Regions from separate parts of the Neobacillus sp. 114 genome, predicted to be linked through region 1. Evidence: a T-box and tRNA genes for the amino acid it is inferred to sense, from the RefSeq annotation. Region 1 holds a T-box; the other regions hold tRNA genes.

Region 1 (5,254 bases):
CTGCTCCCGTATGTGTCAAGGACTTTAAACACAAGTCCGAAGCGAAATGATGATGCGATCAGTTTGGTGTATCATTATTTTAAATACTTTCCATTTAAGCAGGAGGAAAAATTATTATTCAACAGCTACTTGGCCTACCCAATACCCATCATCCAAATGGCAGAAAAGTATTATCGGAAGCCACGTCCGAAAAATGAGTTAAAATATGTCCGCCAGCTGCAGAATCGCTATTGGCATTTAAAAAATACCGAATATATTGTCATGCGAATGACGGAAATCGAGAACCAGCAAAAAGCAGCCCAAGAGGCAGCCCAGCAGGCAAAAGAAGGAGCCCAATAGCAGGATTTATCTGCAAATAGGGCTCCTTAAATAATTTCGAAATAAATGGAAATGGCAATGACGATAAAAAGGGATAATAACAAGACATCAAAAATGGTTGGCAGAAAAATAGTTCGTATAAACTGAAAGATAATAAATGGGACGACCAGCTGTCCGGACAATCTCCGAAACGTTCTAAACCAGGGACGGTGTTTATATTTGTGGAAATTCTTCACCCCTAACCCCCCCTTTCCCAATTTACCCTTATCATATGTATATTCGAGAATTTGTGTGTATGCCCCAAAATTCATCTAAAACTTACCGCTTTAAATTCAGATTGAATAAATTGAAAAGAAATGGAATAATTAGAAGTAATTGAAATACTAGGTGTTTTTACACAGGACTTGTGACATAAGGGGTAATTTGAATGTTTTGGTTTCTTTTGTCGTTTCCTTTGATGATTTATCCTTGGGGCTATGATCCGAGTTATACCATGCCAAAGGTTGCTTATTTAAATATTTTTGTTTTGGGTAGTTGGCTGTTTATCATATTAAGGAAAAAATATTGGACAATGAATCTTAAAAAGCCATATCAATCAGTGGAATTAATCGTTGTCATTTTTCTTTGTTTAGCAATTATTTCAACTATTTTTTCAGTTAACTTAAAAACCTCGTTGTATGGGACTAAATATCGGTATGAAGGAATCTTAACTTATTTTTCATATTTAAGTATATTTCTATTTTCATATAAGTTATTAGATGTAAACAAAATACAGAAGATTTTCATAGGTATGGCAATCGTATCTATCCCGGCTTCCATTTATGGAGTTTTGCAGCATTATTTTTTAGATTTTTTCCCAAGGAACAGCTCGAAACTTTTAGACCCGAGAAGTTATTCGTTTTTTGATAACGCTAATTTTTTTGGATCCTATCTTGTATTAATTATTTTGGGTACGATATCACTATATTTAACTGCCAAAAATAGAAAGCAATCAACGTATTTCTTATTTATTATAGGACTAGCTTTTATAGCATTGCTTTTCACTCAGACAAGAAGCGGTTATGTTGGAGTCTTTTGTGGACTTACTCTAATATCGTTCTTGGTTGTCTTTAAGAGAAGACAGCTATGGGAAAATTGGACTAAATTAATTATTACACTTATGGTAATATTCATTGCTATTAATGTTTTGGAGCAAGGGAACTATATTAACCGTTTAGTTTCTGTTGTGTCCGATTCTAAAAAGCTAGTTGAAAAAGATAATACAGATCAAGTTGGGTCCTTTCGGTTTTTTATTTGGAGAAAATCCCTGCCATTAATCCATGACTATTTTTGGACTGGTTCCGGACCGGACACATTGGAATATGTCTTTCCAAATGATAAGGAAAAAAAGAAAATATTCGGAGACATGGTAGTGGATAAGGCCCATAACGAATATTTGCATATGGCGATAACTTTAGGGGTACCAGCCTTATTAGTCTATCTTCTGTTACTTTCTATCATTTTATGGAGGACCCTTCAAGCTGCAAAAGCGGCTAAGGGAAATGATAAAATAATCTTATTATGTTTGTTTTCAGCAATCACTGGTTACTTAATTCAGGCGTTTTTTAATATTAGTGTTGTCCCGGTAGCACCGTTATTTTGGGCAACCATCGGCATGACGCTTGCAAAAGCAGAAGCCTGCCTTAATAAGAAAAGAAGTAATCATTCGCTTAGAAGTTCAGAGGAAAAATATCAAACAGCTTAATAAGTGCAGTCAGACGGTATCCTGTTTGCATATAGTATAATTTATAAAAAATAAGGTTAACCTGATTGACGTGAACCCCGTTTTTTGGGTAGTATAACTATATAATTAAAAATCAAAGCTTTGACAGGGAAGAGTACGGTGAAAGCCAGCTTTTAGAGAGGGGAATCAGCAGCTGAAAGATTTCCTAAGCGGAACATCGGAAGGTCGCCCAAGAGCTTCTTCTGTGAACAGGCCAAAGGCCCCAGTAGTAGAAGACGGATGAAATCCGTTATCCGATGAAGTGCCAATCATAAATATGATTGGAAAAAAGGTGGTACCGCGAAGCAACTCCATTCGTCCTTTTATGACGAATGGGGTTTTTTGTTGTTTCTAAAAGATAAAAAGGAGGCAATTCAGTTGGAAACAAAAGAAATTACGATGCCAACCAAATACGACCCGCAAACAATTGAAAAAGGTCGTTATGAATGGTGGCTGCAAGGGAAATTTTTCGAAGCAAAAGATGATGAGGGAAAACAGCCATATACAATCGTGATCCCGCCGCCTAACGTTACAGGAAAACTCCATTTAGGGCATGCATGGGATACGACTCTCCAAGATATCATGACACGCATGAAGCGGATGCAGGGCTATGATGTTCTTTGGCTTCCTGGCATGGACCATGCTGGAATCGCGACCCAGGCAAAGGTTGAACAAAAGCTTAAAAGCGAAGGCAAAAGCCGTTATGACCTCGGCAGGGAAAAGTTTGTTGAGGAAACATGGAAGTGGAAGGAAGAATATGCTTCCCATATCCGCCAGCAGTGGGCAAAGTTAGGTTTAGGACTTGACTACACCCGGGAGCGTTTCACTCTTGATGAGGGACTTTCAAAGGCGGTTCGCGAAGTATTCGTTACCCTTTACAACAAAGGCTTAATCTATCGCGGCGAATATATTATCAACTGGGATCCATCCACAAAAACAGCCTTATCTGATATTGAGGTTATTTATAAGGATGTTCAAGGTGCCTTTTATCATATGAAGTATCCGTTAGCCGACGGTTCCGGCTATATTGAAGTGGCAACAACTCGTCCGGAGACGATGTTAGGCGATACTGCGGTTGCGGTTCATCCTGAAGATGACCGTTATAAGCACCTAATCGGTAAAACAGTTATCCTGCCAATTGTTGGCCGGGAAATCCCGATCGTTGGCGATGATTATGTCGATATGGAATTTGGTTCAGGTGCGGTTAAAATTACTCCTGCCCATGACCCGAACGACTTTGAACTCGGAAATCGCCATAATCTTGAGCGTATTCTTGTTATGAATGAAGATGGAAGCATGAACGAAAAGGCCGGTAAATACCAAGGGCTTGACCGCTTCGAATGCCGTAAGCAAATTGTTAAAGACCTTCAAGAACAAGGCGTTCTGTTTAAAATTGAAGATCACCTGCATTCCGTTGGCCACTCTGAGCGCAGCGGAGCTGTAGTAGAGCCTTATCTATCAACACAATGGTTTGTTAAAATGCAGCCATTGGCTGATCAAGCAATTGCGCTTCAAAGCAAGGAAGAAAAAGTTCACTTTGTTCCAGACCGCTTTGAAAAAACGTATCTGCACTGGATGGAAAATATCCGCGACTGGTGTATTTCCCGTCAGTTATGGTGGGGACACCGCATCCCGGCTTGGTATCATAAAGAGACTGGTGAAGTATATGTTGGCCACGAGGCACCTGCAGACATTGAAAACTGGGAACAGGACAAAGATGTATTAGATACATGGTTCAGTTCAGCATTATGGCCGTTCTCTACTATGGGCTGGCCTGACACAGAATCAGCCGATTTCAAACGTTACTTCTCAACGGATGTTCTGGTAACAGGCTACGACATTATCTTCTTCTGGGTTTCAAGGATGATTTTCCAAAGCCTTGAATTTACCGGCAAGCGTCCATTTAAAGATGTTCTGATTCACGGGCTTGTTCGTGATGAGCAGGGCCGGAAAATGAGTAAGTCACTTGGAAACGGCGTTGACCCAATGGAGGTAATCGACAAGTACGGTGCGGATGCACTTCGCTACTTCCTATCAACAGGATCTTCACCAGGTCAAGATTTGCGTTACAGTACAGAAAAGGTTGAAGCAACCTGGAACTTTGCCAATAAAATTTGGAATGCTTCCCGTTTTGCCTTAATGAATATGAATGGTCTTACCTATGAAGAGATTGATTTCAGCGGAGAAAAGTCAGTTGCTGATAAATGGATTCTAACACGCTTAAATGAAACAATTGAACATGTGACAAAGCTGTCAGAGCGCTACGAATTCGGTGAAGTTGGCCGTGCCTTATATAACTTTATCTGGGATGACTTCTGCGACTGGTATATCGAAATGGCGAAGCTTCCTTTATACAGTGAAGATGAAGCGGCTAAGAAAACAACCCGTTCAATCTTAGCTTACGTATTAGATCAAACAATGAGACTTTTACACCCGTTCATGCCATTTATCACCGAGGAAATTTGGCAGAACCTGCCTCATTCCGGTGAATCGATTACGGAAGCAAAATGGCCGGAGGTAAAACCTGAGTATACAGATGAAGAAGCGGCGCAGGAAATGAAGCTTCTGATGGAAATGATCCGCTCTGTACGAAACATTCGTGCTGAAGTTAACACACCAATGAGCAAGAAAATCAAAATGTTGGTGAAAGCTAAGGATGAAAAAATCTTAACAGCTTTAGAGAATAACCGGAGCTATATTGAAAAGTTCTGTAACCCGGAAGAACTGCAAATGGGACTGAACATCGAAACCCCTGAAAAAGCAATGACTGCAGTTATTACGGGTGTCGAGATTATCCTTCCACTTCAAGGCCTGATCAATATTGATGAAGAAATTGCCCGCCTTGAGAAGGAATTGGATAAATTAAATAAAGAGGTAGAGCGTGTTCAAAAGAAATTAAGCAATGAAGGCTTTATGAAAAAAGCACCTGAAAGTGTTGTAGCCGAAGAACGTGCCAAAGAACAAGACTATCTGGAAAAACGAAACATTGTAGAAGCTCGTATTAAAGAGTTAAGAGGTTAATGAAGCTGAAGGCGAATCCATTTTGGATTCGTCTTGGCTTATTTTTTTAACAAAAGGGGTGTCAGACATGTTTACTACTTATAAAGAAGCCCTTGATTGGATTCATGCAAGGCTCAGGCTCGGCATTAAACCAGGGTTAAAACGGATGGAATG
Region 2 (5,254 bases), 1.7 Mb from region 1:
TACGATTGCATGCGAGGTTAAGTTGAAGAGACGGAGCCGCAGCGAAAGCGAGTCTGAATAGGGCGAAATAGTATGTAGTCGTAGACCCGAAACCAGGTGATCTACCCATGTCCAGGGTGAAGTCCAGGTAACACTGGATGGAGGCCCGAACCCACGCACGTTGAAAAGTGCGGGGATGAGGTGTGGGTAGCGGAGAAATTCCAATCGAACTTGGAGATAGCTGGTTCTCTCCGAAATAGCTTTAGGGCTAGCCTCACGTAGTTAGAGTCTTGGAGGTAGAGCACTGTTTGGACTAGGGGCCCTCATCGGGTTACCGAATTCAGACAAACTCCGAATGCCAATGACTTATCCGTGGGAGTCAGACTGCGAGTGATAAGATCCGTAGTCAAAAGGGAAACAGCCCAGACCACCAGCTAAGGTCCCAAAGTATACGTTAAGTGGAAAAGGATGTGGAGTTGCTTAGACAACCAGGATGTTGGCTTAGAAGCAGCCACCATTTAAAGAGTGCGTAATAGCTCACTGGTCGAGTGACTCTGCGCCGAAAATGTACCGGGGCTAAACGTATCACCGAAGCTGTGGGTGGACACCTTATGGTGTCCGCGGTAGGAGAGCGTTCTAAGGGCGTTGAAGCTAGACCGTAAGGACTGGTGGAGCGCTTAGAAGTGAGAATGCCGGTATGAGTAGCGAAAGATGAGTGAGAATCTCATCCACCGTATGCCTAAGGTTTCCTGAGGAAGGCTCGTCCGCTCAGGGTTAGTCGGGACCTAAGCCGAGGCCGAAAGGCGTAGGCGATGGACAACAGGTTGATATTCCTGTACCACCTCTTTATCGTTTGAGTGATGGGGGGACGCAGGAGGATAGGGTAAGCGCACTGCTGGATATGTGCGTGTAAGCAGTTAGGCTGGTGAATAGGAAAATCCGTTCACCTTAAGGCTGAGCTGTGATGCCGAGGGAATTATAGTACCGAAGTTCCTGATTCCACACTGCCAAGAAAAGCCTCTAGCGAGATAAAAGGTGCCCGTACCGCAAACCGACACAGGTAGGCGAGGAGAGAATCCTAAGGTGAGCGAGAGAACTCTCGTTAAGGAACTCGGCAAAATGACCCCGTAACTTCGGGAGAAGGGGTGCTTTTTGGGGTGAATAGCCCCGAAGAGCCGCAGTGAATAGGCCCAGGCGACTGTTTAGCAAAAACACAGGTCTCTGCAAAGCCGCAAGGCGAAGTATAGGGGCTGACGCCTGCCCGGTGCTGGAAGGTTAAGAGGAGGGGTTAGCTGCTAAGCGAAGCTCTGAATCGAAGCCCCAGTAAACGGCGGCCGTAACTATAACGGTCCTAAGGTAGCGAAATTCCTTGTCGGGTAAGTTCCGACCCGCACGAAAGGCGTAACGATCTGGGCACTGTCTCAACGAGAGACTCGGTGAAATTATAGTACCTGTGAAGATGCAGGTTACCCGCGACAGGACGGAAAGACCCCATGGAGCTTTACTGTAGCCTGATATTGAATTTTGGTACAGCTTGTACAGGATAGGTAGGAGCCTGAGAAGCCGGAGCGCCAGCTTCGGTGGAGGCGTCGGTGGGATACTACCCTGGCTGTATTGAAATTCTAACCCGCACCCCTTATCGGGGTGGGAGACAGTGTCAGGTGGGCAGTTTGACTGGGGCGGTCGCCTCCTAAAATGTAACGGAGGCGCCCAAAGGTTCCCTCAGAATGGTTGGAAATCATTCGCAGAGTGTAAAGGCACAAGGGAGCTTGACTGCGAGACCTACAAGTCGAGCAGGGACGAAAGTCGGGCTTAGTGATCCGGTGGTTCCGCATGGAAGGGCCATCGCTCAACGGATAAAAGCTACCCTGGGGATAACAGGCTTATCTCCCCCAAGAGTCCACATCGACGGGGAGGTTTGGCACCTCGATGTCGGCTCATCGCATCCTGGGGCTGTAGTCGGTCCCAAGGGTTGGGCTGTTCGCCCATTAAAGCGGTACGCGAGCTGGGTTCAGAACGTCGTGAGACAGTTCGGTCCCTATCCGTCGTGGGCGCAGGAAATTTGAGAGGAGCTGTCCTTAGTACGAGAGGACCGGGATGGACGCACCGCTGGTGTACCAGTTGTCTTGCCAAAGGCATCGCTGGGTAGCTATGTGCGGACGGGATAAGTGCTGAAAGCATCTAAGCATGAAGCCCCCCTCGAGATGAGATTTCCCATAGCGTCAAGCTAGTAAGATCCCTGAAAGATGATCAGGTTGATAGGTCAGAGGTGGAAGCGCGGTGACGTGTGGAGCTGACTGATACTAATCGATCGAGGACTTAACCAAGTCATTATTAAGTAAGGCGCACTCGTTTTTACTATACTTCTTCTGCATTATCTAGTTTTGAGGGAATGAAACCTATAATTCAATAGGTCCGGTAGTAATGGCGAGAAGGTCACACCCGTTCCCATCCCGAACACGGAAGTTAAGCTTCTCAGCGCCGATGGTAGTTGGGGCGAAAGCCCCTGTGAGAGTAGGACGCCGCCGGGCTAAGACAGAAATTTTACTTTCTGTCTTTTTTCTTCCCCTAAAATGAATTTGGAAGAAATTGTTCGTTGATATAAAAGTATAGATGTGCGAAAATATTCACTGTCGCTTCTTTCATATTATGGAGAGCTGTCCGAGTGGCCGAAGGAGCACGATTGGAAATCGTGTATACGTTAACCGCGTATCAAGGGTTCAAATCCCTTGCTCTCCGCCATAATAAAATTTTTAAAATGGCCCCTTGGTCAAGCGGTTAAGACACCGCCCTTTCACGGCGGTAACACGGGTTCGAATCCCGTAGGGGTCACCAAAAATGGAGGATTAGCTCAGCTGGGAGAGCATCTGCCTTACAAGCAGAGGGTCGGCGGTTCGATCCCGTCATCCTCCACCATAAATGCCGGCTTAGCTCAATTGGTAGAGCAACTGACTTGTAATCAGTAGGTTGAGGGTTCAAGTCCTTTAGCCGGCACCACTTCAAATAATTACTTCTTTTGCGGGTGTGGCGGAATTGGCAGACGCACCAGACTTAGGATCTGGCGCCTTCGGGCGTGGGGGTTCGACTCCCTTCACCCGCACCATTTATTTGCGGAAGTAGTTCAGTGGTAGAACATCACCTTGCCAAGGTGGGGGTCGCGGGTTCGAATCCCGTCTTCCGCTCCAATTTTTCAATAAAACTAATAATGCGCCCGTAGCTCAATTGGATAGAGCGTCTGACTACGGATCAGAAGGTTATGGGTTCGACTCCTGTCGGGCGCGCCATCAAATTTCATTCACCGGGAAGTAGCTCAGCTTGGTAGAGCACTTGGTTTGGGACCAAGGGGTCGCAGGTTCGAATCCTGTCTTCCCGACCATTTTTTCAAAAAAATTATGGGGCCTTAGCTCAGCTGGGAGAGCGCTTGCATGGCATGCAAGAGGTCAGCGGTTCGATCCCGCTAGGCTCCACCATAGAAATCATATATTTGGCGGTGTAGCTCAGCTGGCTAGAGCGTACGGTTCATACCCGTAAGGTCGGGGGTTCGATCCCCTCCGCCGCTACCAATTATTCGGAGGAATACCCAAGTCCGGCTGAAGGGATCGGTCTTGAAAACCGACAGGCGGGTTAAACCGCGCGGGGGTTCGAATCCCTCTTCCTCCGCCATAAGACTGTTATTTATTTTAGAGTGTATCAATTGATCTCTTTCTTGAATATACTTTTGAAGATTAATACAGTCAGGCGTTAGCTTTTAGCATGGCGTAAACTTAATACTTTCTTATTATCGCGGGGTGGAGCAGTTCGGTAGCTCGTCGGGCTCATAACCCGAAGGTCGCAGGTTCAAATCCTGCCCCCGCAATTCGGTCTGGTAGTTCAGTTGGTTAGAATGCCTGCCTGTCACGCAGGAGGTCGCGGGTTCGAGTCCCGTCCAGACCGCCACCAATTAAATTTTTTATAAAAATCAATATGGCGGTTGTGGCGAAGTGGTTAACGCATCGGATTGTGGTTCCGACATTCGTGGGTTCGATTCCCATCAGCCGCCCCATCTAATGCGGGTGTAGTTTAGTGGTAAAACCACAGCCTTCCAAGCTGTTGTTGTGGGTTCGATTCCCATCACCCGCTCCATTATTGGGCTATAGCCAAGCGGTAAGGCAACGGACTTTGACTCCGTCATTCGTAGGTTCAAATCCTGCTAGCCCAGCCAATATGCGGAAGTAGTTCAGTGGTAGAACACCACCTTGCCAAGGTGGGGGTCGCGGGTTCGAATCCCGTCTTCCGCTCCAAACAATATGGCGGCATAGCCAAGTGGTAAGGCACAGGTCTGCAACACCTTTACCACCGGTTCGAATCCGGTTGTCGCCTCCATATCATGCCGGTGTGGCGGAATTGGCAGACGCGCACGACTCAAAATCGTGTTCCGCAAGGAGTGTCGGTTCGACCCCGACCACCGGTATTATACTTAAATAAAATATGTCCGGTAGCAATGGCGAGAAGGTCACACCCGTTCCCATCCTGAACACGGAAGTTAAGCTTCTCAGCGCCGATGGTAGTTGGGGCAAAAGCCCCTGTGAGAGTAGGACGCCGCCGGGCAAACAAAAAGACAACTGAAATGGTTGTCTTTTTTTGTGAAGTAAAGCTTAAAGGTTGAAATTTTGATGCAGTAATATCGTCGAAGATCACTTAGAAATACTCTCTACCAAGGTTTCCTAAAAAGTCTGAAGTACTTGATGTGCAGTCTTCGGACAAAATCGAGTGAAAAAGAGGTGGAAGCGTCCGAACCTGTGTAACCTTCGGACAAAATCGCTTTAAAAAGGGGTGGAAGCGTCCGAACCTGTGTACCCTTCGGACAAAATCGTTTTAAAAAGAAGTGGAAGTGTCCGAACTTGACAACCTTCGGACAAAATTGTCTGAAAAAAGTCCGGAAGTGTCCGAATCTGGGGCACCTTCGGACAAATTCGCTTAAAAAAGAATCGGAAGCGTCCGAACCTTCTTAGTCTTGAGCCGTTTCCGCCCATCATTTGAGGCAAAAGAACCGTCCCCATGCATCAATAAATATTTTATTCTGAAAATTCATTGAACTTTTTTGTTAAAAGTGTTTTAATAAAAGTAATCTAAACTTATCAGATATGTGATATCTGAAAGGAAGGGGGGAGATGTTTGCAAATTCAAAAGATCTCGACTAAGAAAGTGTCCGATTCTGTTGCTGAGCAAATCGAGGAGATGATTAGATCCGGTACGTTTCAGGTGGGAGAAAAACTTCCTTCTGTCAGGGAACTAT
Region 3 (5,254 bases), 2.0 Mb from region 1:
ACCATCTCCCAAGGCTAAATACTCCCTAGTGACCGATAGTGAACCAGTACCGTGAGGGAAAGGTGAAAAGCACCCCGGAAGGGGAGTGAAAGAGATCCTGAAACCGTGTGCCTACAAGTAGTCAGAGCCCATTCATGGGTGATGGCGTGCCTTTTGTAGAATGAACCGGCGAGTTACGATTGCATGCGAGGTTAAGTTGAAGAGACGGAGCCGCAGCGAAAGCGAGTCTGAATAGGGCGAAATAGTATGTAGTCGTAGACCCGAAACCAGGTGATCTACCCATGTCCAGGGTGAAGTCCAGGTAACACTGGATGGAGGCCCGAACCCACGCACGTTGAAAAGTGCGGGGATGAGGTGTGGGTAGCGGAGAAATTCCAATCGAACTTGGAGATAGCTGGTTCTCTCCGAAATAGCTTTAGGGCTAGCCTCACGTAGTTAGAGTCTTGGAGGTAGAGCACTGTTTGGACTAGGGGCCCTCATCGGGTTACCGAATTCAGACAAACTCCGAATGCCAATGACTTATCCGTGGGAGTCAGACTGCGAGTGATAAGATCCGTAGTCAAAAGGGAAACAGCCCAGACCACCAGCTAAGGTCCCAAAGTATACGTTAAGTGGAAAAGGATGTGGAGTTGCTTAGACAACCAGGATGTTGGCTTAGAAGCAGCCACCATTTAAAGAGTGCGTAATAGCTCACTGGTCGAGTGACTCTGCGCCGAAAATGTACCGGGGCTAAACGTATCACCGAAGCTGTGGGTGGACACCTTATGGTGTCCGCGGTAGGAGAGCGTTCTAAGGGCGTTGAAGCTAGACCGTAAGGACTGGTGGAGCGCTTAGAAGTGAGAATGCCGGTATGAGTAGCGAAAGATGAGTGAGAATCTCATCCACCGTATGCCTAAGGTTTCCTGAGGAAGGCTCGTCCGCTCAGGGTTAGTCGGGACCTAAGCCGAGGCCGAAAGGCGTAGGCGATGGACAACAGGTTGATATTCCTGTACCACCTCTTTATCGTTTGAGTGATGGGGGGACGCAGGAGGATAGGGTAAGCGCACTGCTGGATATGTGCGTGTAAGCAGTTAGGCTGGTGAATAGGAAAATCCGTTCACCATAAAGGCTGAGCTGTGATGCCGAGGGAATTATAGTACCGAAGTTCCTGATTCCACACTGCCAAGAAAAGCCTCTAGCGAGATAAAAGGTGCCCGTACCGCAAACCGACACAGGTAGGCGAGGAGAGAATCCTAAGGTGAGCGAGAGAACTCTCGTTAAGGAACTCGGCAAAATGACCCCGTAACTTCGGGAGAAGGGGTGCTTTTTGGGGTGAATAGCCCCGAAGAGCCGCAGTGAATAGGCCCAGGCGACTGTTTAGCAAAAACACAGGTCTCTGCAAAGCCGCAAGGCGAAGTATAGGGGCTGACGCCTGCCCGGTGCTGGAAGGTTAAGAGGAGGGGTTAGCGCAAGCGAAGCTCTGAATCGAAGCCCCAGTAAACGGCGGCCGTAACTATAACGGTCCTAAGGTAGCGAAATTCCTTGTCGGGTAAGTTCCGACCCGCACGAAAGGCGTAACGATCTGGGCACTGTCTCAACGAGAGACTCGGTGAAATTATAGTACCTGTGAAGATGCAGGTTACCCGCGACAGGACGGAAAGACCCCATGGAGCTTTACTGTAGCCTGATATTGAATTTTGGTACAGCTTGTACAGGATAGGTAGGAGCCTGAGAAGCCGGAGCGCCAGCTTCGGTGGAGGCGTCGGTGGGATACTACCCTGGCTGTATTGAAATTCTAACCCGCACCCCTTATCGGGGTGGGAGACAGTGTCAGGTGGGCAGTTTGACTGGGGCGGTCGCCTCCTAAAATGTAACGGAGGCGCCCAAAGGTTCCCTCAGAATGGTTGGAAATCATTCGCAGAGTGTAAAGGCACAAGGGAGCTTGACTGCGAGACCTACAAGTCGAGCAGGGACGAAAGTCGGGCTTAGTGATCCGGTGGTTCCGCATGGAAGGGCCATCGCTCAACGGATAAAAGCTACCCTGGGGATAACAGGCTTATCTCCCCCAAGAGTCCACATCGACGGGGAGGTTTGGCACCTCGATGTCGGCTCATCGCATCCTGGGGCTGTAGTCGGTCCCAAGGGTTGGGCTGTTCGCCCATTAAAGCGGTACGCGAGCTGGGTTCAGAACGTCGTGAGACAGTTCGGTCCCTATCCGTCGTGGGCGCAGGAAATTTGAGAGGAGCTGTCCTTAGTACGAGAGGACCGGGATGGACGCACCGCTGGTGTACCAGTTGTCTTGCCAAAGGCATCGCTGGGTAGCTATGTGCGGACGGGATAAGTGCTGAAAGCATCTAAGCATGAAGCCCCCTCGAGATGAGATTTCCCATAGCGTTAAGCTAGTAAGATCCCTGAAAGATGATCAGGTTGATAGGTCAGAGGTGGAAGCGCGGTGACGTGTGGAGCTGACTGATACTAATCGATCGAGGACTTAACCAAGTCATATTAAGTAAGGCAAACTCGTTTTTACTATACTTCTTCTTCATTATCTAGTTTTGAGGGAATGAAAACCTCTAAAAATAGTCTGGTAGCAATAGCGAGAAGGTCACACCCGTTCCCATCCCGAACACGGAAGTTAAGCTTCTCAGCGCCGATGGTAGTTGGGACGCAAGTCCCTGTGAGAGTAGGACGCTGCCAGGCTAAGCCCTTATAGGGCTATTATTTTGCCTAAATTTATAATGGCCCCTTGGTCAAGCGGTTAAGACACCGCCCTTTCACGGCGGTAACACGGGTTCGAATCCCGTAGGGGTCACCATTTACGGAGGATTAGCTCAGCTGGGAGAGCATCTGCCTTACAAGCAGAGGGTCGGCGGTTCGATCCCGTCATCCTCCACCATTTATTTTTTTGCATTTTTGAGCCATTAGCTCAGTCGGTAGAGCATCTGACTTTTAATCAGAGGGTCGAAGGTTCGAGTCCTTCATGGCTCACCATTTAAAGTTTGCGGGTGTGGCGGAATTGGCAGACGCACCAGACTTAGGATCTGGCGCCGCAAGGCGTGGGGGTTCGACTCCCTTCACCCGCACCATTTAAATATTGCGGAAGTAGTTCAGTGGTAGAACACCACCTTGCCAAGGTGGGGGTCGCGGGTTCGAATCCCGTCTTCCGCTCCATATTTGCCGGGGTGGCGGAACTGGCAGACGCACAGGACTTAAAATCCTGCGGTAGGTGACTACCGTACCGGTTCGATTCCGGTCCTCGGCACCATTTATTAAATAATGCGCCCGTAGCTCAATTGGATAGAGCGTCTGACTACGGATCAGAAGGTTATGGGTTCGACTCCTGTCGGGCGCGCCATCAAATTTAATTCAACTTTCGGGAAATAGCTCAGCTTGGTAGAGCACTTGGTTTGGGACCAAGGGGTCGCAGGTTCGAATCCTGTTTTCCCGACCATTCTCACTAAAATCAATGGGGCCTTAGCTCAGCTGGGAGAGCGCCTGCTTTGCACGCAGGAGGTCAGCGGTTCGATCCCGCTAGGCTCCACCATTAGATTTAAATATGTAATTTGGCGGTGTAGCTCAGCTGGCTAGAGCGTACGGTTCATACCCGTAAGGTCGGGGGTTCGATCCCCTCCGCCGCTACCAATTTATTATTTCGGAGGAATACCCAAGTCCGGCTGAAGGGATCGGTCTTGAAAACCGACAGGCGGGTTAAACCGCGCGGGGGTTCGAATCCCTCTTCCTCCGCCATAAACATTTTATTCATTATCGCGGGGTGGAGCAACGAGCGTTGCTTCTGTGAATAGTCTGCGAGTTGTATCAATCGAGCTGCTGCTTGAATAAGCTTTCTGAGATTGATACAGTCCTACGTTAGCTTTTAGCATGGCGTAAACTTAATACTTTCTTATTATCGCGGGGTGGAGCAGTCCGGTAGCTCGTCGGGCTCATAACCCGAAGGTCGCAGGTTCAAATCCTGCCCCCGCAATATATGGGCCTATAGCTCAGCTGGTTAGAGCGCACGCCTGATAAGCGTGAGGTCGATGGTTCGAGTCCATTTAGGCCCACCATTATAAATAATTCTAATTGTTCCGCAGTAGCTCAGTGGTAGAGCATTCGGCTGTTAACCGAACGGTCGTAGGTTCGAATCCTACCTGCGGAGCCATTTTTTTTTTATGGGGAAGTACTCAAGAGGCTGAAGAGGCGCCCCTGCTAAGGGTGTAGGTCGGGCAACCGGCGCGAGGGTTCAAATCCCTCCTTCTCCGCCATAAATATCATGCGCCTTTAGCTCAGCTGGATAGAGCATACGCCTTCTAAGCGTACGGTCAGAGGTTCGAATCCTCTAAGGCGCGTATTTCAAACTTTAAGCAACTCAATAGTATCAATGGTTTAACGAAGTTAGGGGGAAATAAAGATATTCTAACCTGAATGAATTTCTCCGAAAAGACGTTAAGCAAAAACCTCCAAATACGATGTTTGGAGGTTTTTTTATGCAAATCCCAAGTTTATTATGAAGATTTGCTTTCCGTATTTATTCTGGTAAGGGTTTGGTACCAATTACTATAGTAGAGTCTAGTTCGCCATAGTGTACCAAATGTGGTATTAGCCCATTTTGAGAGAAAATTTCAACGGTTTGAGGTGCCTGCATTTTGCTCGTCTCAATCAATAAGTGCCCTCCGGTTTTCAGCCAAAGGGGTGCTTCTTTTGCTACTCTTCGCTGAATGTCAAGTCCATCAACTCCCCCGTCAAGCGCCACATTGGGTTCATGTAGACGGGCTTCTTGGGGAAGCAGCTTGATTTGGTCTGTAGGAACGTATGGTGTATTTGCTACTAGGATGTCCACTTTCCCACGAAGTTTAGAGGGGAGAGGCTTATAAAGGTCACCTTCATAAACTTGACCACCAAGGCTGGTAACATTACGGAGAGCACAGTGAACTGCAATAGGGTCAATGTCGATTGAGTGCAAATTAATCCAACCCAGATCTTTGGCAATCGCGACACCAAGTGCGCCAGAACCGCAGCAAAGGTCAACAACTGTGACTCCAGGTATAGAAAAAGCAACTGCCTGGTGGACGAGAAACTCAGTACGACGGCGGGGGACGAAGACTCCAGGTTCTACTTCTATCCTGTGCCCACAGAACTCCGCCCAACCGAGGACATACTCAAGAGGAGAACCGTTTATTCTATTATTGACCATATTGGAGAGGGCATCCAATGACCTTGCCTCAGCAAGAAGAAGCTCAGCCTCTTCTTCAGCGAAAACACACCCAGCAGTCCGGAG
Region 4 (5,254 bases), 3.0 Mb from region 1:
ATTATTAATGGCCGCCATTAGAGCAATAAATCCAATCAGCATCGCACCCACAATAACAGCAACCTTAAATCCATCCAGGATATACTCACCCAGCATTTCGAAAAAGGACTGTTTCTCCACATTCTGAATTTCTAAAATATCTTCACTTGGCTTTACCTCGTAAGGATTGATGATCGATGCAACGATAAAACCGCCTAATAAATTTAGAACTAAAGCTGTGACGACATATTTTGGATCCAGCATCGTCATATAGGCACCAACAATCGACATCGATACTGTCGACATCGCCGAGGCACAGAGCGTATACAGACGCTTTTTTGAAAGCATGCCCAGTTGTTTTTTTACCGTAATGAAAACCTCCGATTGCCCGACCATTAACGACGCAACCGCATTATAAGATTCAAGCTTTCCCATGCCATTCACTTTGCTTAACAGCCATCCGATTCCTCTCATAAGGATCGGAAGAATTTTCAAATATTGCAGGATTCCTATTAATACAGAGATGAAGACAATTGGCAGCAGCACAGTTAAGAAGAATGGTGCCTCTCCTTTATTCGCCATTCCGCCAAACACAAAGGAAACTCCTTCATTTGCATAGTCGAGCAATTTGCTGAATACCTTTGAAATTCCTTGGATGATGATAAAGCCAAACTCTGTATTTAACAACAATATGGATAAGGTTATTTGAATAGCAATCATCACAATAATGGGTATAAATTTTACCTCTTTTCGATTCGAGCTTGCCAGCCAAGCGGCAAACACGACAGTTATAATACCTAAGATTGAAATAACATAGTGCATTTTTTACCTCCTGATGTGTTGAAACATTATGTAGGGGTTCCCTTCCCAATTGTCTATAGTGTAGTAACCTTGTATGTCCGCTGAAAGCATTGGTATATTTTGTCCATATTTTATTTAAAAAATTAATGGAATGATATGAGTAGAATTGATATTAGCTTTAAAAAAGAGGAGTGATTCTGTGATTAATCAAGTGAAAGGAAAGCTAAGCTTTTGCAAGAGTAGAGGAGCATAGAAAGGCCGGACAAGTTTATTTTCCAAAGTCTTAGGTCGCTTACAGCTAGGCAATAAGTTATTCCTTCTAAATTAGAGCCATTTTTAATATTCGGCCAGCATCAATCTTTTCGAAAAGAGACTAATAAAATACAATAGAACCCGCTACTCATGCAGCTGGCCAAACTTTATGCAAAATAAAAAACACTCACATTAATATGAGTGTTTTTATGATACCGGTGGTCGGGGTCGAACCGACACTCCTCACGGAACACGATTTTGAGTCGTGCGCGTCTGCCAATTCCGCCACACCGGCATAATATGGAGGCGGCAACCGGATTCGAACCGGTGGTAAAGGTGTTGCAGACCTGTGCCTTACCACTTGGCTATGCCGCCATATTATTTGGAGCGGAAGACGGGATTCGAACCCGCGACCCCCACCTTGGCAAGGTGGTGTTCTACCACTGAACTACTTCCGCATATTTGACTGGGCTAGCAGGATTTGAACCTACGAATGACGGAGTCAAAGTCCGTTGCCTTACCGCTTGGCTATAGCCCAATAATACAACATTTTCACTAATTCATCAATAAAAAATTAATGGGGCGGCTGATGGGAATCGAACCCACGAATGTCGGAACCACAATCCGATGCGTTAACCACTTCGCCACAACCGCCATTACAGCATTGGCAGGGGTAGTAGGAATCGAACCCACACCAAAGGTTTTGGAGACCTTCGTTCTACCTTTAAACTATACCCCTATAAATGGTGGAGGGGGACGGATTCGAACCGCCGAACCCTGAGGGAGCGGATTTACAGTCCGCCGCGTTTAGCCACTTCGCTACCCCTCCATCTATACTATGCACTTGCTGCTTGCAAGTGCCGGCAAGAGGACTTGAACCCCCAACCTACTGATTACGATTCAGTTGCTCTACCGATTGAGCTATACCGGCAAAATTGAATCAAAATGGTGGCTCAGGACGGAATCGAACCGCCGACACAAGGATTTTCAGTCCTTTGCTCTACCGACTGAGCTACTGAGCCAAATTAAGATGATTTCCAATACCACATTCTAAAAAATAAGTGGCGGTCTGGACGGGACTCGAACCCGCGACCTCCTGCGTGACAGGCAGGCATTCTAACCAACTGAACTACCAGACCGAATTGCGGGGGCAGGATTTGAACCTGCGACCTTCGGGTTATGAGCCCGACGAGCTACCGGACTGCTCCACCCCGCGATAACATTATGGTGGAGGATGACGGGATCGAACCGCCGACCCTCTGCTTGTAAGGCAGATGCTCTCCCAGCTGAGCTAATCCTCCGTTAAATGGTGACCCCTACGGGATTCGAACCCGTGTTACCGCCGTGAAAGGGCGGTGTCTTAACCGCTTGACCAAGGGGCCATTTTGAAAAACTTATAATGGCGGAGAGCAAGGGATTTGAACCCTTGATACGCGGTTAACGTATACACGATTTCCAATCGTGCTCCTTCGGCCACTCGGACAGCTCTCCATAAATGGCTCCGCAGGTAGGACTCGAACCTACGACCGATCGGTTAACAGCCGATAGCTCTACCACTGAGCTACTGCGGAATAATATAACAGCCTGGCGATGTCCTACTCTCACGGGGGCTTTCGCCCCAACTACCATCGGCGCTGAGAAGCTTAACTTCTGTGTTCGGGATGGGAACAGGTGTGACCTTCTCGCCATTACCGCCAGACCATTTATCAGACACTATTTTATTATAATGTTTTTTTCATATTTTGCAAGAGGAAATTTAAATTTTTTCATTCCCTCAAAACTAGATAATGCAGAAGAAGTAAATTAGAACGAGTTCACCTAAAAACATGACTTGGTTAAGTCCTCGATCGATTAGTATCAGTCAGCTCCACACGTCACCGCGCTTCCACCTCTGACCTATCAACCTGATCATCTTTCAGGGATCTTACTAGCTTGACGCTATGGGAAATCTCATCTCGAGGGGGGCTTCATGCTTAGATGCTTTCAGCACTTATCCCGTCCGCACATAGCTACCCAGCGATGCCTTTGGCAAGACAACTGGTACACCAGCGGTGCGTCCATCCCGGTCCTCTCGTACTAAGGACAGCTCCTCTCAAATTTCCTGCGCCCACGACGGATAGGGACCGAACTGTCTCACGACGTTCTGAACCCAGCTCGCGTACCGCTTTAATGGGCGAACAGCCCAACCCTTGGGACCGACTACAGCCCCAGGATGCGATGAGCCGACATCGAGGTGCCAAACCTCCCCGTCGATGTGGACTCTTGGGGGAGATAAGCCTGTTATCCCCAGGGTAGCTTTTATCCGTTGAGCGATGGCCCTTCCATGCGGAACCACCGGATCACTAAGCCCGACTTTCGTCCCTGCTCGACTTGTAGGTCTCGCAGTCAAGCTCCCTTGTGCCTTTACACTCTGCGAATGATTTCCAACCATTCTGAGGGAACCTTTGGGCGCCTCCGTTACATTTTAGGAGGCGACCGCCCCAGTCAAACTGCCCACCTGACACTGTCTCCCACCCCGATGAGGGGTGCGGGTTAGAATTTCAATACAGCCAGGGTAGTATCCCACCGACGCCTCCACCGAAGCTGGCGCTCCGGCTTCTCAGGCTCCTACCTATCCTGTACAAGCTGTACCAAAATTCAATATCAGGCTACAGTAAAGCTCCATGGGGTCTTTCCGTCCTGTCGCGGGTAACCTGCATCTTCACAGGTACTATAATTTCACCGAGTCTCTCGTTGAGACAGTGCCCAGATCGTTACGCCTTTCGTGCGGGTCGGAACTTACCCGACAAGGAATTTCGCTACCTTAGGACCGTTATAGTTACGGCCGCCGTTTACTGGGGCTTCGATTCAGAGCTTCGCTTGCGCTAACCCCTCCTCTTAACCTTCCAGCACCGGGCAGGCGTCAGCCCCTATACTTCGCCTTGCGGCTTTGCAGAGACCTGTGTTTTTGCTAAACAGTCGCCTGGGCCTATTCACTGCGGCTCTTCGGGGCTATTCACCCCAAAAAGCACCCCTTCTCCCGAAGTTACGGGGTCATTTTGCCGAGTTCCTTAACGAGAGTTCTCTCGCTCACCTTAGGATTCTCTCCTCGCCTACCTGTGTCGGTTTGCGGTACGGGCACCTTTTATCTCGCTAGAGGCTTTTCTTGGCAGTGTGGAATCAGGAACTTCGGTACTATAATTCCCTCGGCATCACAGCTCAGCCTTAAGGTGAACGGATTTTCCTATTCACCAGCCTAACTGCTTACACGCACATATCCAGCAGTGCGCTTACCCTATCCTCCTGCGTCCCCCCATCACTCAAACGATAAAGAGGTGGTACAGGAATATCAACCTGTTGTCCATCGCCTACGCCTTTCGGCCTCGGCTTAGGTCCCGACTAACCCTGAGCGGACGAGCCTTCCTCAGGAAACCTTAGGCATACGGTGGATGAGATTCTCACTCATCTTTCGCTACTCATACCGGCATTCTCACTTCTAAGCGCTCCACCAGTCCTTACGGTCTAGCTTCAACGCCCTTAGAACGCTCTCCTACCGCGGACACCATAAGGTGTCCACCCACAGCTTCGGTGATACGTTTAGCCCCGGTACATTTTCGGCGCAGAGTCACTCGACCAGTGAGCTATTACGCACTCTTTAAATGGTGGCTGCTTCTAAGCCAACATCCTGGTTGTCTAAGCAACTCCACATCCTTTTCCACTTAACGTATACTTTGGGACCTTAGCTGGTGGTCTGGGCTGTTTCCCTTTTGACTACGGATCTTATCACTCGCAGTCTGACTCCCACGGATAAGTCATTGGCATTCGGAGTTTGTCTGAATTCGGTAACCCGATGAGGGCCCCTAGTCCAAACAGTGCTCTACCTCCAAGACTCTAACTACGTGAGGCTAGCCCTAAAGCTATTTCGGAGAGAACCAGCTATCTCCAAGTTCGATTGGAATTTCTCCGCTACCCACACCTCATCCCCGCACTTTTCAACGTGCGTGGGTTCGGGCCTCCATCCAGTGTTACCTGGACTTCACCCTGGACATGGGTAGATCACCTGGTTTCGGGTCTACGACTACATACTATTTCGCCCTATTCAGACTCGCTTTCGCTGCGGCTCCGTCTCTTCAACTTAACCTCGCATGCAATCGTAACTCGCCGGTTCATTCTACAAAAGGCACGCCATCACCCATGAACGGGCTCTGACTACTTGTAGGCACACGGTTTCAGGATCTCTTTC

Evidence for each region. A T-box is a leader RNA that pairs with one kind of tRNA and senses whether it is charged. The one in region 1 lies ahead of QNN06_RS24670 (valine--tRNA ligase), so its partner is inferred to be a tRNA-Val.
Region 2: it encodes a tRNA-Val, which carries the amino acid that the T-box ahead of QNN06_RS24670 (valine--tRNA ligase) is inferred to sense. The anticodon was not compared.
Region 3: it encodes a tRNA-Val, which carries the amino acid that the T-box ahead of QNN06_RS24670 (valine--tRNA ligase) is inferred to sense. The anticodon was not compared.
Region 4: it encodes a tRNA-Val, which carries the amino acid that the T-box ahead of QNN06_RS24670 (valine--tRNA ligase) is inferred to sense. The anticodon was not compared.

What each region holds. Positions count from the first base shown of each region.
Region 1 covers NZ_CP126144.1:5,017,815-5,023,068, reverse strand. The annotation lists gene ysxE (spore coat protein YsxE) at 1-339, shown strand, start outside; gene QNN06_RS24680 (hypothetical protein) at 366-554, opposite strand; gene QNN06_RS24675 (O-antigen ligase family protein) at 746-2,062, shown strand; T-box leader at 2,174-2,406, shown strand; gene QNN06_RS24670 (valine--tRNA ligase) at 2,459-5,101, shown strand; gene QNN06_RS24665 (bifunctional folylpolyglutamate synthase/dihydrofolate synthase) at 5,169-5,254, shown strand, end outside.
Region 2 covers NZ_CP126144.1:3,295,710-3,300,963, reverse strand. The annotation lists rRNA gene QNN06_RS16135 (23S ribosomal RNA) at 1-2,306, shown strand, start outside; rRNA gene rrf (5S ribosomal RNA) at 2,394-2,510, shown strand; tRNA gene QNN06_RS16125 (tRNA-Ser) at 2,631-2,721, shown strand; tRNA gene QNN06_RS16120 (tRNA-Glu) at 2,740-2,814, shown strand; tRNA gene QNN06_RS16115 (tRNA-Val) at 2,820-2,895, shown strand; tRNA gene QNN06_RS16110 (tRNA-Thr) at 2,901-2,976, shown strand; tRNA gene QNN06_RS16105 (tRNA-Leu) at 2,998-3,082, shown strand; tRNA gene QNN06_RS16100 (tRNA-Gly) at 3,090-3,164, shown strand; tRNA gene QNN06_RS16095 (tRNA-Arg) at 3,187-3,263, shown strand; tRNA gene QNN06_RS16090 (tRNA-Pro) at 3,279-3,355, shown strand; tRNA gene QNN06_RS16085 (tRNA-Ala) at 3,374-3,449, shown strand; tRNA gene QNN06_RS16080 (tRNA-Met) at 3,466-3,542, shown strand; tRNA gene QNN06_RS16075 (tRNA-Ser) at 3,550-3,642, shown strand; tRNA gene QNN06_RS16070 (tRNA-Met) at 3,762-3,835, shown strand; tRNA gene QNN06_RS16065 (tRNA-Asp) at 3,839-3,915, shown strand; tRNA gene QNN06_RS16060 (tRNA-His) at 3,946-4,021, shown strand; tRNA gene QNN06_RS16055 (tRNA-Gly) at 4,028-4,101, shown strand; tRNA gene QNN06_RS16050 (tRNA-Gln) at 4,106-4,180, shown strand; tRNA gene QNN06_RS16045 (tRNA-Gly) at 4,185-4,259, shown strand; tRNA gene QNN06_RS16040 (tRNA-Cys) at 4,268-4,341, shown strand; tRNA gene QNN06_RS16035 (tRNA-Leu) at 4,348-4,429, shown strand; rRNA gene rrf (5S ribosomal RNA) at 4,450-4,566, shown strand; gene QNN06_RS16025 (FadR/GntR family transcriptional regulator) at 5,134-5,254, shown strand, end outside.
Region 3 covers NZ_CP126144.1:608,803-614,056, forward strand. The annotation lists rRNA gene QNN06_RS02870 (23S ribosomal RNA) at 1-2,478, shown strand, start outside; rRNA gene rrf (5S ribosomal RNA) at 2,563-2,679, shown strand; tRNA gene QNN06_RS02880 (tRNA-Glu) at 2,720-2,794, shown strand; tRNA gene QNN06_RS02885 (tRNA-Val) at 2,800-2,875, shown strand; tRNA gene QNN06_RS02890 (tRNA-Lys) at 2,895-2,970, shown strand; tRNA gene QNN06_RS02895 (tRNA-Leu) at 2,981-3,065, shown strand; tRNA gene QNN06_RS02900 (tRNA-Gly) at 3,076-3,150, shown strand; tRNA gene QNN06_RS02905 (tRNA-Leu) at 3,156-3,244, shown strand; tRNA gene QNN06_RS02910 (tRNA-Arg) at 3,258-3,334, shown strand; tRNA gene QNN06_RS02915 (tRNA-Pro) at 3,354-3,430, shown strand; tRNA gene QNN06_RS02920 (tRNA-Ala) at 3,448-3,523, shown strand; tRNA gene QNN06_RS02925 (tRNA-Met) at 3,545-3,621, shown strand; tRNA gene QNN06_RS02930 (tRNA-Ser) at 3,634-3,726, shown strand; tRNA gene QNN06_RS02935 (tRNA-Met) at 3,888-3,961, shown strand; tRNA gene QNN06_RS02940 (tRNA-Ile) at 3,967-4,043, shown strand; tRNA gene QNN06_RS02945 (tRNA-Asn) at 4,064-4,138, shown strand; tRNA gene QNN06_RS02950 (tRNA-Ser) at 4,151-4,241, shown strand; tRNA gene QNN06_RS02955 (tRNA-Arg) at 4,252-4,325, shown strand; gene QNN06_RS02960 (putative protein N(5)-glutamine methyltransferase) at 4,505-5,254, opposite strand, start outside.
Region 4 covers NZ_CP126144.1:1,577,555-1,582,808, reverse strand. The annotation lists gene QNN06_RS07855 (NupC/NupG family nucleoside CNT transporter) at 1-801, opposite strand, end outside; tRNA gene QNN06_RS07850 (tRNA-Leu) at 1,246-1,327, opposite strand; tRNA gene QNN06_RS07845 (tRNA-Cys) at 1,334-1,407, opposite strand; tRNA gene QNN06_RS07840 (tRNA-Gly) at 1,416-1,490, opposite strand; tRNA gene QNN06_RS07835 (tRNA-Gln) at 1,499-1,570, opposite strand; tRNA gene QNN06_RS07830 (tRNA-His) at 1,611-1,686, opposite strand; tRNA gene QNN06_RS07825 (tRNA-Trp) at 1,698-1,771, opposite strand; tRNA gene QNN06_RS07820 (tRNA-Tyr) at 1,777-1,861, opposite strand; tRNA gene QNN06_RS07815 (tRNA-Thr) at 1,891-1,963, opposite strand; tRNA gene QNN06_RS07810 (tRNA-Phe) at 1,979-2,054, opposite strand; tRNA gene QNN06_RS07805 (tRNA-Asp) at 2,095-2,171, opposite strand; tRNA gene QNN06_RS07800 (tRNA-Met) at 2,175-2,248, opposite strand; tRNA gene QNN06_RS07795 (tRNA-Val) at 2,258-2,333, opposite strand; tRNA gene QNN06_RS07790 (tRNA-Glu) at 2,340-2,414, opposite strand; tRNA gene QNN06_RS07785 (tRNA-Ser) at 2,433-2,523, opposite strand; tRNA gene QNN06_RS07780 (tRNA-Asn) at 2,529-2,603, opposite strand; rRNA gene rrf (5S ribosomal RNA) at 2,615-2,731, opposite strand; rRNA gene QNN06_RS07770 (23S ribosomal RNA) at 2,864-5,254, opposite strand, start outside.